DNA from 3 places in the Aeromicrobium sp. MLTX1 genome. Region 1 is predicted to be linked to each of the others. Evidence: riboswitches for the same ligand, from Rfam matches in the RefSeq annotation. Region 1 holds a riboswitch; each other region holds the start of a gene.
What was found. Region 1 has a riboswitch for cobalamin ahead of ACK99Q_RS12650 (ABC transporter substrate-binding protein). Riboswitches for the same ligand answer to the same signal wherever they lie in the genome.

Region 1 (3,713 bases):
CGCGAACGTTCGGCCGAGCTTCATGATCACGGCGCCGTCGGTGTCGGCGAGGCGCCGGGCCAGCTCGGGCTCCGGCAGCGTCCCGGGCAGGACGGTCAGCACGTCGGTCTGGCGCACGAGCGGCAGCGCGGTGGTCGCGGTCGCGGCCGCGAAGGCCGGAACCCCGGCGACGACGTGCGTCTCGAACGCGTCGCTCAGCCGGTCGTGCAGGTACATGAACGAGCCGTAGAGCATCGGGTCGCCCTCGGCCAGGACGACGACGTCGCGGCCGGCGGCGAGGTGCTCGCGGACCCGACGCTCGCAGTCGGCGTAGAAGTCGGCCATGGCGCCGGCGTACCCGCCGGGATGGTCGCTGACCTGCGTCGTGACGGGGTAGACCAGCGCCTCCTCGGTGACGCCCGGGCGCAGCAGGCCGGCGGCGATGCGGCGCGCGTTCGACTGCTTGCCGACGCCCTGGTGGTAGGCCACGACGTCGGCGGCCTCGATGAGGCGGGCGGCCTTGAGGGTGATCAACTCGGGGTCGCCGGGGCCCACGCCGACGCCGTACAGCCGGCCGGTCACTCGCGCTCCTGGGCGAGCGCGTTGAGGGCCGAGGCGGCCATGGCGGAGCCGCCGCGGCGCCCGGTGACGACGAGGTACGGGACGTCGAGTCCAGGCACGTCGGAGGCGAGGTCGATCAGCGCCTGCTTCGACTCGGCCGCGCCGATGAACCCCACGGGCGTGCCGATGATCGCGGCGGGACGCGGGGCACCGTCCCGCAGCAGCTCGAGCAGGTGGAACAGGGCCGTCGGGGCGTTGCCGAACGCCACGACGGCGCCCTCGAGGTGCTCGGTCCACAGCGAGACCGCGGCGGCCGAGCGCGTGGTCGACCAGGCCCGGGCGAGGTCGGGGACCCGCTCGTCGCGCAGCAGGCACCGGACGTCGTTGTCGCGGGGGAGCCGGGCGCGCGTGACGCCCGAGGCCACCATGTGCGCGTCGGTGAGGATCGGCGCGCCCGACTCGAGCGCCGAGCGGGCGGCTGACACCAGGCCGGGGTGGATCACGAGGTCGCGCGCGAGGTCGGTCTGACCGCACGCGTGGATCATCCGCACGGCGACCTTCTCGGCGTCCGCGGGCACGCCCGACAGGTCGGCCTCGGCGCGGATCGTGGCGAACGAGTCGACGTAGATCTGGGCGCCGTCGGTCTCGTAGGCGTACCGGCGGGCGGGTGGGGCGAGGGTCATGCGTTCTCCAGGTCGGGGACGATCAGGGTGCGCCACGGCGTGATCACGACGTGCGGGGCGCCCAGCGCGAGGACCTCGTCCATCAGGCGCCGGTCGAGACGACCGCCCGGTGCCGCCAGGTGCAGCGCGAGCCGGTCGTCGTCCTGCGTGATCCTGCCAAGCGGTGGGGGCTCGGCCGACACCCGGGTCTCGTCGCGCCGGTCGTGAGCCTGCCCGAGGAGACCGGCTCCCGCACCGGGCAGCTCGTCGACGTGCCACGGCGACTCGGGCTGCGCGCCGGCGGCCTCGACGAACCTCCGGGCGAGGTCCACTAGTGCCTCCGCGGCCTCCGCGACGGCGACCGTCGGACCCCACGCCGAGCGGCCGGCGCGGAGCTGGACCTCGGTCGCCGAGACGGCCACGAGACCGAGGTCGAGGTCCCGCTCGGCGACGTCGCCGCGCCCGTCGTCGAGCACGAACAGGAAGCGACCGGCGAGCGCGGCGAGGGCCGGGTCGGCGCACAGGCGCTCGTCCAGCTCGCGCACGACCGGTCGCAGGTCGGCGCGGCCTCCGACGAGGCCCGTGAGCGGCGAGGCCATGACGTTGCGGACCCGCTCGTGCGAGGCCGACGGCATCAGGCCGGTCGCCATCACGGCGTCGACGACCGCGTCGGGCAGGCACCCGTCGTCGTGCGCGATGGCGCGGACCTGCAGGTTCGCGCGGGAGGTCAGGTGCACCGCGCCGTCCCCGTGGGCCACGGCGACCTCGTGCAGTCCGCCCAGCGCGTCGGTCGTGAGGCGCCCGCCCGGCACCCGCACGCGCACCAGGGCGCCGTCGTCGGCGATCCAGGGGCGCAGCAGGCCGGGACACAGGTCGCGGCGGGTCCGTTCGGTCACGCGGACATGGTGCCACCCGGCCCTGCCGCCGCACGTCCCGCCGCGGGGCTGCTACGGTCGGCTCGCCAGTCAAACTCAGCGATGAGCCAGGGAACCCGGTGAGAGTCCGGGACTGACGCGCAGCGGTGAGGGTGACGGGCGGGGCACACAGCCACTGGACCGCAAGGTCTGGGAAGGCGCTCCGTCCGGTCGATCCCGAGTCCGAAGACCTGCTGGCCCTCACGGCAACCGCCGTCTGGTCCCACCGGGCTTCGCGAACGAGCCCCAGACCTCGAAGGATCACGCCCGTGCGTACCTCTGTCCGCCGTACCCTCGTCCTGCTCTCCGCAGGCCTGCTCACCCTCGGCGCCTGCGCGTCCGAGGACACCGACCCCGACCGCGCCTCCGCCGACGGCTACCCGCGCACGCTGGAGAACTGCGGCCGCACCACGACCGTCGAGTCGGCGCCGCAGCGCATCGTCTCGCTCAACCAGGGCTCCACCGAGATCCTGCTGTCCCTCGGCGTCGCCGACCGCATGGCGGGGACCGGCACGTGGACCGACCCGGTCATGGCGGGCCTCGAGGCCGACAACGAGAAGGTCGAGCGCCTCGCCGACAGCGCCCCCTCGATGGAGCGCGTCCTGCAGACCGAGCCCGACCTCGTGACGGCGTCGTTCGCCAGCACGCTGGGCAAGGGCGGCGTCGGCACGGCCGACGCGTTCGAGGACCTCGGCGTGCCCACGTACCTGTCGCCCGCGGAGTGCGAGGGCAAGGACAACGAGGGCGACGACGACGGCGCCCGCACGGGCGTCCTCGAGATCGACGCGATCTACCGCGAGATCACCGAGCTGGCCGAGCTGCTGGACGTGGAGGACCGCGGCGACGAGCTGGTCGCGTCGCTGCAGGATCGCGTCGCGGCCGCGTCGGCGAAGGCCCCGCAGGACGAGGTCAGCGTCCTGTACTGGTTCGCGAACGCCGAGTCGCCCTACCTCGCCGGCTGCTGCGGCGGCCCCGGGATCATCACCCGGGCACTCGGCCTGAAGAACGTCTTCGACGACACGAAGGCCGAGTGGCCGCAGGTCGGTTGGGAGACCGTCGCCGAGCGTGACCCCGACGTCCTCGTGATCGGCGACCTCACCCGCAAGAGCCAGACCGCCGAGACCGCGAAGGCCAAGATCGAGTTCCTCGAGTCCAACCCGGTGACGCGCGAGATGACGGCCGTGAAGAACCGCCGGTACGTCGCCCTCACCGGCGCCGCCCTGAACCCCTCGATCCGCACGGTCGAGGGCCTCGAGCAGGTCGCCGACGCGCTGGCCGAGTTCGGCCTGTCGCAGTGACGGTCACCCGGCGCGCCTGGATCCTGGGCTCGGCCGGGGTGGCGCTGCTGGTCGCGTCCGTGTGCGTCGCGGTGACCATCGGCCCCTCGGACGTCGGTCCGCGATCCGTGCTGTCCCTGGCCTGGTCGCGGGCGGTCGGCGGCGAGTCCGGGCTGACCCGCATCCAGGAGGGCATCGTCTGGAACCTGCGCCTGCCCCGCACGCTGCTCGCCGCGGCGTGCGGGGCCGGCCTGGCCGTCTGCGGGGTCATCCTGCAGTCGCTGCTGCGCAACCCCCTGGCCGACCCGTTCGTGCTCGGC
Region 2 (3,713 bases), on a different contig from region 1:
CGGGCGGCAAGCTCGCGTCCGAGCGCGGCGCGGTCGCCTACGACGGAGCCGCGCTGGCCGCCGGCCGTGAGGACGGCATCGACGAGTTCGCGATCGACCAGTGGATCCGCGCCTCGGCGCAGGCCGCGCCGGCCCTCGCGCTGCTCTCCGCTCCGAAGGCCGCCGTGTCGGTGCCGAAGTACGTCCGCTCGGGCAGCACCCTGAAGGTCACCGCCAGCGGCCTGGCCGCCGGCTGGGGCAGCACGGCCCGCGTCTCGGGCGGCAGCTCCGACCGCGCCGTCGTGCCCGCCGGGGGTCGCGCCACGTTCGCGCTGCGCGCCCCGAAGGGCACCGCGAAGCGCGCGGTCGTCATCGGCGACGCCACGGGTCGCGCCGTCGCCACCTCCTCGGTGCAGGTCCTGGCCGCCAAGAAGCTGCGCGTGTCCTCGAAGTCGAAGGTGCGCCGCGCCAAGGTGCAGAAGGTCGTCGTCCGCGGCCTCGTCGCCGGGGAGCCGGTGCGCGTCTACTACCGCGGCAAGCTCGTCAAGCGCGGCGTCGCGTCGAAGTCCGGCAGCTACACGTACCGCCTCAAGGTCGGCAAGAAGGTCGGCACCGCGAAGGTGATCGTCCGCGGCGCCTACGCCGAGCGCAACGGCGTGCGGGTGTTCCGGGTCGTGAAGTGAGCCGACTCGTCCATCGCCTCCTGGCGGCGACCCTCCTCGGGGTCGCCGCCGGGCCGGCGGCGCTCAGCGCCCCCGCGCACGCCGCCGCGTGCACCGGCGGCAAGGGCGTCACGGTCGTCGTCGGGTCGAGCGTCGGCTGCGACGCCGACGGCGGTGGACGCGCGGCGAGCAACTTCGCCGACGCGGGGCACCAGCTGACCTTCGCGTCGCGCGCCCCCGGCTTCGTGTGCCGGGTCGACGGCGCGCCCGCCTCGGACCCGTGCCTCGAGGCGTCCCCCGTGGACGCCTACTGGGGCCTGTTCTGGTCGGACGGGACGAGCGGCAGCTGGACCTACTCGAGCCTGGGCGTCAGCGCGCTCAAGGTGCCGCAGGGCGGGTCGGTCGCGTTCGTGTTCCAGGACTCCTCGTCGCGGACGTGGCCCTCGGTCAAGCCCCCGGTGGCGGCGCCCGAGCCCACCCGCGCGACCTCGCGCCCCACGTCCGCCAGCCCGAAGCCGGGCTCGAAGGAGCAGGGGTCGAAGGCGTCGACTCCGAAGCGGTCGACGCCTTCGACGCGAGCCGGGGGCCCGGCCTCCTCGGCTCCCTCGGCCACGGCGAGCGCGTCGGCCGGCGCGACCCCGTCCGCCTCGACGCCGACGCCGTCGACGAGCGCCTCCACCGCCACCCCGAGCGCGTCGGCTCCCTCGGCCTCGGCCGGGACGGACGACGACGTCGCGGGCGCGCCCGCGGTGCAGCCGACGGCCGCCGAGGGGTCGGGATCGACCTCGGGCGCCGCCCTGGCGACAGCGGCCGCCGTGGTCGTCGTGCTGGGGGCCGCGGGAGGAGTCGTCTGGTACCGCCGCCGGGCGGGCTGAGGGCTCGGTGCGAGTAGACTCCTGACGTTGGACCAACGTCCGGCGCAGGGGAAACCGGTGCGATTCCGGTGCTGTGCCGCAACCGTCAGCCCCGCCCGTCCGGGTGGTGCGAGCCGGGAACCCGCGCCGGGACGCCGCCACCAGATGTTGTCGAGCAGCGACGGGTGGGCGAACCGCCCCTCGTGGACCTCGCCCCCACCCGTGGGGAGGGGACCGGATGACCGCCGTCGTCGACCCCGCCCCCACCCGCCCGCCGGCCGCCACCGGACGCGCCCGGCGCGAGCTGCATCCCGGCGCCTGGTGGCTGTGGGCGCTGGGGCTCGCGGCCGGTGCCTCGTTCACCCTCAATCCGTTCCTGCTGCTGGTCACGGTCGCGATCGCGGCGCTCGTCGTGGCGGCGTGCCGTGGTGACGCGCCGTGGGCCCTGTCGTTCCGGTACTACCTGTACTTCGGCGTCGTCATCGTGGTCATGCGCGTCGTCTTCCGGATCCTGCTCGGCGGCGGCTCGGCCCCGGGCGATCCCGTCCTGTTCGCGCTGCCCGAGATCCCCCTGCCCGAGGTGGCTCGCGGCATCCAGCTGCTCGGCGACGTCACGGTCAACGAGGTCCTCGTCGGCCTGTACGACGGCATGCGGCTGGCCACGCTCGTGATCTGCGTCGGCGCCGCGAACTCCCTGGCCAACCCGAAGCGTCTGCTCGCCTCGGCCCCGCCGGCCCTCTACGAGGTCGGCGCCGCGCTGGTCGTCGCGGTCTCGGTCTTCCCCCAGCTGGCCGAGAGCGTGCGCCGGGTCAACCGCGCCCGCAAGCTGCGCGGCGACGCCAGCCGCGGCACCGGCGCGATGCACCGCATCGTCATCCCCGTGCTGGAGGACGCCCTCGACCGGTCGATGACGCTCGCCGCGGGCATGGACGCGCGCGGCTACGGCCGCAGCGGCACCGCCTCGCAGCGCGACCGGTTCGCCACCGGCGTGCTCATGCTCGTGGGCCTGTTCGGGCTGAGCGTCGGCACGTACGGCTACCTCGACGGCACCGCGCCGCGGATCCTGTCGTACCCGATGCTCGCGCTCGGCCTCGTGTTCGCCGTGCTGGCGCTGCGGTCGGCCGGCCGCCGCGTGCAGCGCACCCGCTACCGCCCGCAGCGGTGGCACGTGGCGGAGTACCTCACCGCGGGCTCGGGCCTCGCCGTGGCGGTCGGACTCAAGCTGCTGTCCACCGAGCAGATCGCCGTGATCTACCCGAGCGTGCCGGGTTGGCCGCCCGTGAGCGTCCTGTCGCTGGCCGTCGTGGCGATCGGGATCCTGCCCGTCTTCGTCGCGCCGCAGGCCCCCTCCGCCCACGACCACGTCGGAGGTGACGACGCGTGATCGGCTTCCACGACGTCTCGTTCTGGTACGAGGGCGCCACGCGGCCCACCCTGCGCGACGTCACCCTCGAGGTCGAGGAGGGCGAGCTCGTCCTCGTCTCGGGCCGCACCGGCTCGGGGAAGTCCACGCTGCTCGGCATGCTCAACGGGCTGGTGCCGCACTTCACCGGCGGCACCCTCGCCGGCGACATCCACGTCGACGGCGCCTCGATCCTCGGGCGGCCGCCGCGCGAGCTGGCGCACCTGGTCGGCTACGTCGCCCAGGACCCGGTCTCGGGCTTCGTCGCCGACGTGGTCGAGGAGGAGCTGGCCTACGGGATGGAGCACCTCGGGCTCGATCCGCAGACGATGCGCCGACGCGTGGAGGAGACGCTCGACCTGCTCGGCATCGCCGACCTGCGCCGCCGCTCGGTGCGCTCGCTGTCCGGAGGCCAGCAGCAGCGCGTCGCGATCGGCTCGGTGCTGACGATGCACCCGCGGGTCCTCGTGCTCGACGAGCCGACCTCGGCCCTCGACCCCACCGCGGCCGAGGACGTGCTCGCCACGATCGCGCGCCTCGTCGACGACCTCGCGCTCACCGTCGTCGTCGCCGAGCACCGCATGGAGCGGGTCGTCCCGTTCGCCGACCGCCTGGCCGTGGTCGAGGACGGTCGCGTCCGGATCGGCGAGACCGCCGACCTGCTGGTCGACGCGCCCGTCGCGCCGCCGCTGGTCCACCTCGGCCGGCTCGCCGACTGGCAGCCGCTGCCGCTCTCGGTGCGCGAGGCCCGGCGCCGGGTCAAGCCACTCGCCGCGCGCCTCGGGCCGCCGCCCGTGCACGTGCCGTTCGAGCGCC
Region 3 (3,713 bases), on a different contig from region 1:
TGTCCTCGACGTCCTCGGCGGCGTTGCGCAGACCGGCCGTGTCGAAGATCGCCTGCGGGCCGCCGAACTTGCCGGAGGTGAAGATCGCGTCGCCGGTCGAGTCGACGAGGAACGCCGTCGGCTTCTCCTTCGCGCCCGGCGCGGACTCGAGGGCCGCGCGTCGCTCCTTGATGTCGGCCACCACCGCGTCCGCCGTCTCGCGGTGGCCGGTGAGCTCGCCGATGTTGGCGAGGTCGGTCTCCAGCGCCGTCCAGGGGTCCATGGTGCCGCGCGCACCGTCCTCCTGCTGGCAGGTCTCGCTCAGCAGGTAGGTCGCGATGTCCCGCTGGTGCAGCATCTCCGGCATGAGGTTGCGCGACTCGCTGAAGCCGTAGCCGTAGCCCGCGAACATCAGCTCGGGGTTGACCGCGAGGACGTTCTCCAGGGTGGGGAAGTCGTCGCCGACCTCCTTCAGCTCGTCGACGCGATCGTCGGGGTAGGCCAGCTTCAGCAGCGGCGTCTCGTAGTCCATGCCGGTGACGGCGACGATCTGGTCGCGTGCGCCCGCGGCGAGCGCGATGGAGATGATGCCGCCGTCGTAGGCGTACATGGTCTCGACCGGCTGGTCGACCGTCATCTCCTCGCCACAGTTCTCGACCGTGATGGCGCCGGTGCCGGCGGCGGTGCTGTCCTGGTCGCTGGAACCGCAGGCGCCGAGCAGCGAGGCACCGAGGCCCAGTGCTGCGAGAGCGGTCAGCGGACGGCGGCATCCCCGCAGGGTGGGGTGAGGGGTCATGGGCGGTGGACTTCCTTTCGGGAGTGGACGAGGAGATGGGACTGGCCCAGCTCGGGGTGCGGCACCTGGAGGGAGCCGACGTCGAAGTGACGGTGGACGAGGTCGGAGGTGAGGACCTCGGCCGGGCAACCCGCCGCGACGACGGTCGCGGGGCCGTGATCATCGCCGTCGGGCCAGCCGACGATCAGCAGCTGGTCGAACGTGCGCAGCGCGAGGTCGAGGTCGTGCATCGTGGCGACGAGCGTGCGGGCCCGCGCCGAGACGGCCTCCATGAGCCGCAGCTGCCAGGCCACGTCGAGGTGGTTGGTGGGCTCGTCGAGCAGCATCGTCGGACACCGCTGCGCCAGCCCACGGGCGAGGATCACCCGGCGGCGCTGGCCGCCCGAGAGCCGGTCGCACGGTGCGTCGACGTGATCGGCCATGCCCACCGCGGCGAGGGAGTCGAGCACGATCGATCGCTCGTCGGCGCCGCCACGTGACCACGGACGGGTCATGGGCACTCGCCCGAGGGCGACCATCTCACCGACGAGCAGATCGGCCGAGATGACCTCCTCCTGCGGGACGAACGCGACGCGACGAGCTCGTTCGCGAGAGCGCATCGCGTAGACGTCGTCCAGTGCTCCGCTCGGACCTGCAAGCAGGACCGATCCGGTGCTGGGCGCCAGGACGCCGGCCATGACGCGCAGCAGGGTCGACTTGCCGGCACCGTTCACGCCCAGGACGCCGACCCGCGAGCCGTGGGCGATGTCGACGTCGACGTCGCGCAGGATCTCGCGGCCGCCCAGCCGGGCGCTCACGCCGCGGAGGCGAAGGGCCGGCGTGGAGCCGCTGGTCATCGCTCGGATCCGTAGCGGTACGAGCTGCGTCCCATCAGCAGCAGGAACAGCGGGGCCCCGACGACGCCGGTCACCACGCCGAGCGGTATCTCCTGGGGTCGGACCGCGAGCCGGGCCACGAGATCGACCCACAGCAGGAACAGGCCGCCCCCGACCGCCGCAACCGGCAGCACCACCCGATGTCGTGCACCGACGACCAGGCGGGCGGCGTGGGGCACGATGAGGCCGACGAATCCGATGCCTCCGCTGACCGCCACCAGCACGCCGACCAGAACGGCCAGGGCGACGAACAGGGCGACGCGCATCGCTGCGACGTTGAGGCCGAGCGCGGCGGCGGTCTCGGGACCGAGAGCGAGAGCGTCGAGCCACCGGTGCAGGGCCAGCAGAACGAGACCGACGACTGCGACGACGAGCGCTGGCACCCAGAGCTTCGCCCACGTGGCCCCGCCTACGCTGCCGAGCATCCAGAACATCACGGAGTCCGCCGCCCGGGGATCGTCGCTGACGAAGACCAGGAAGGACGCGATCGACGACAGGCCCGATGACAGCACCACGCCCGACAGGACGAGTCGCAGCGGCGTCAGCCCTCCCTGCGCCGTGGCGACCAGCCACACGAGCAGCGAGGCCCCGAAGGCGCCGAGGAGTGCACCACCGGAGACGGCGTAGATGCCCAGGCCGGTCAATGCTCCGGTGGTGAGCGCCGCGGTGGCGCCGACGGCGGCACCTGAGCTGATCCCGAGCAGGTAGGGATCGGCCAGTGAGTTCCTGACGAGTGTCTGCATCGCCGCTCCGGCCACCGCCAGTCCGGCGCCGACGATCAACGCCATGAGTGCGCGCGGCATCCGCAGCTCCCACACGATGACGTCCCAGCGTCCGGGCGGGCGACCTTCGAACCGATCGGTGATCGCGGAGACGACCTCACCGATCGGAATGCGCTCGGAGCCGAAGGCCAGCGAGCTCACTGCGGTCGTCACGGACAGGCTGGCCAGGACGCACAGCACGGGCCAGGCCGGCAGCCTTCGCCGGACCGGCGCGTCGCAGGACGGCACGACGGACGTAGGGGACTCCACCACAGGGGCCTCTCGGGTCGTCGACCCTGTGCGCGAGGGTCGTCGGACAACAAGGAGCCGACAGGTTTTCGGACTCGGGGTCAGCGGGCGACACCGTCTTCCCAGGATCGCTCCCAGTGACGTGGTGGTGCCGTCCTCGCCCTTCACCGCTGCGCGCCAGTCCCGGATTCACACCGGAGTTCCCTGGCATCCAGAGGATGCGTTCGACTCGGCGGCAACGTACCACGACCTCGGCGGTGCTCCGCCGGACCCGATTCGTGCCGCGATTCCACGCTTGCGGGACAGCCACTACATCTAGTGGGTTACATCCGTGTGATTTCCGTATATGGTGATCACGCAGCTGGTTCGGCTCCCTCGCGAGAGGGAGTCGTCGTAAGAGGGAATCCGGTGTGAGACCGGAACTGCCCCGCAGCGGTGAGTGGGAACGAACGGTGTCATGAAGCACTGGGCCTCCGGGCCCGGGAAGCGACATCCAGTAGGAGCGAGCAGGACGCCCACGAGTCCGAAGACCTGCCAGTGCCTTGGTGACCCGATGTCGCCGAGGGTCCGCGACCTCGTGGGAAGGTCCAGGGCTGACCGGTCGCGTGACCGGTGAACCCTCGTCCCCGTGTTCGTGGGGTGCACTTGCACTCGTTCACGAGGGGTGAGCAGATGTCCTCCACCATCCACGTCGTCAAGCGCGACGGTTCCCGAGTCCCGTACGACGGCTACGAGATCGCGCAGTCCATCGAGGAGGCCGCAGCCGGCCTGCCCGACCCGGTCACGCATGCCACGCAGCTGCGGGCCGAGCTCGAGATCACGCTGTTCGACGGGATCACCAGCGAGCAGCTCGACGAGGCCGTCATCGGCGTCGCGCTGCAGAACGTCAAGGACGATCCGGCGTTCGACACGATCGCGGCGCGCCTGCTGGTCAAGAGCCTGTACAAGAAGATCTTCGGCGAGGGCGTCACGCGCGACGAGGTCATCGCCCTGTGCGGCCCGGCTTTCGTGGCCTCGATGATCCGTGGTGTCGAGCTGGGTCTGCTCGACACC

Region 2: another riboswitch for cobalamin. It lies ahead of ACK99Q_RS02465 (energy-coupling factor transporter transmembrane component T); the one in region 1 lies ahead of ACK99Q_RS12650 (ABC transporter substrate-binding protein).
Region 3: another riboswitch for cobalamin. It lies ahead of ACK99Q_RS17180 (FecCD family ABC transporter permease); the one in region 1 lies ahead of ACK99Q_RS12650 (ABC transporter substrate-binding protein).

What each region holds. Positions count from the first base shown of each region.
Region 1 covers NZ_JBKFDN010000002.1:434,386-438,098, reverse strand. Annotated here, with positions in the region: gene ACK99Q_RS12665 (precorrin-2 C(20)-methyltransferase) at 1-561, opposite strand, end outside; gene ACK99Q_RS12660 (precorrin-8X methylmutase) at 558-1,223, opposite strand; gene ACK99Q_RS12655 (nitrite reductase) at 1,220-2,098, opposite strand; cobalamin riboswitch at 2,148-2,330, shown strand; gene ACK99Q_RS12650 (ABC transporter substrate-binding protein) at 2,386-3,414, shown strand; gene ACK99Q_RS12645 (FecCD family ABC transporter permease) at 3,411-3,713, shown strand, end outside.
Region 2 covers NZ_JBKFDN010000001.1:524,145-527,857, reverse strand. Annotated here, with positions in the region: gene ACK99Q_RS02475 (hypothetical protein) at 1-662, shown strand, start outside; gene ACK99Q_RS02470 (hypothetical protein) at 659-1,516, shown strand; cobalamin riboswitch at 1,524-1,660, shown strand; gene ACK99Q_RS02465 (energy-coupling factor transporter transmembrane component T) at 1,734-2,879, shown strand; gene ACK99Q_RS02460 (ABC transporter ATP-binding protein) at 2,876-3,713, shown strand, end outside.
Region 3 covers NZ_JBKFDN010000003.1:342,173-345,885, reverse strand. Annotated here, with positions in the region: gene ACK99Q_RS17190 (ABC transporter substrate-binding protein) at 1-775, opposite strand, end outside; gene ACK99Q_RS17185 (ABC transporter ATP-binding protein) at 772-1,572, opposite strand; gene ACK99Q_RS17180 (FecCD family ABC transporter permease) at 1,608-2,627, opposite strand; cobalamin riboswitch at 2,723-2,904, opposite strand; cobalamin riboswitch at 3,006-3,214, shown strand; gene ACK99Q_RS17175 (ribonucleoside-diphosphate reductase subunit alpha) at 3,333-3,713, shown strand, end outside.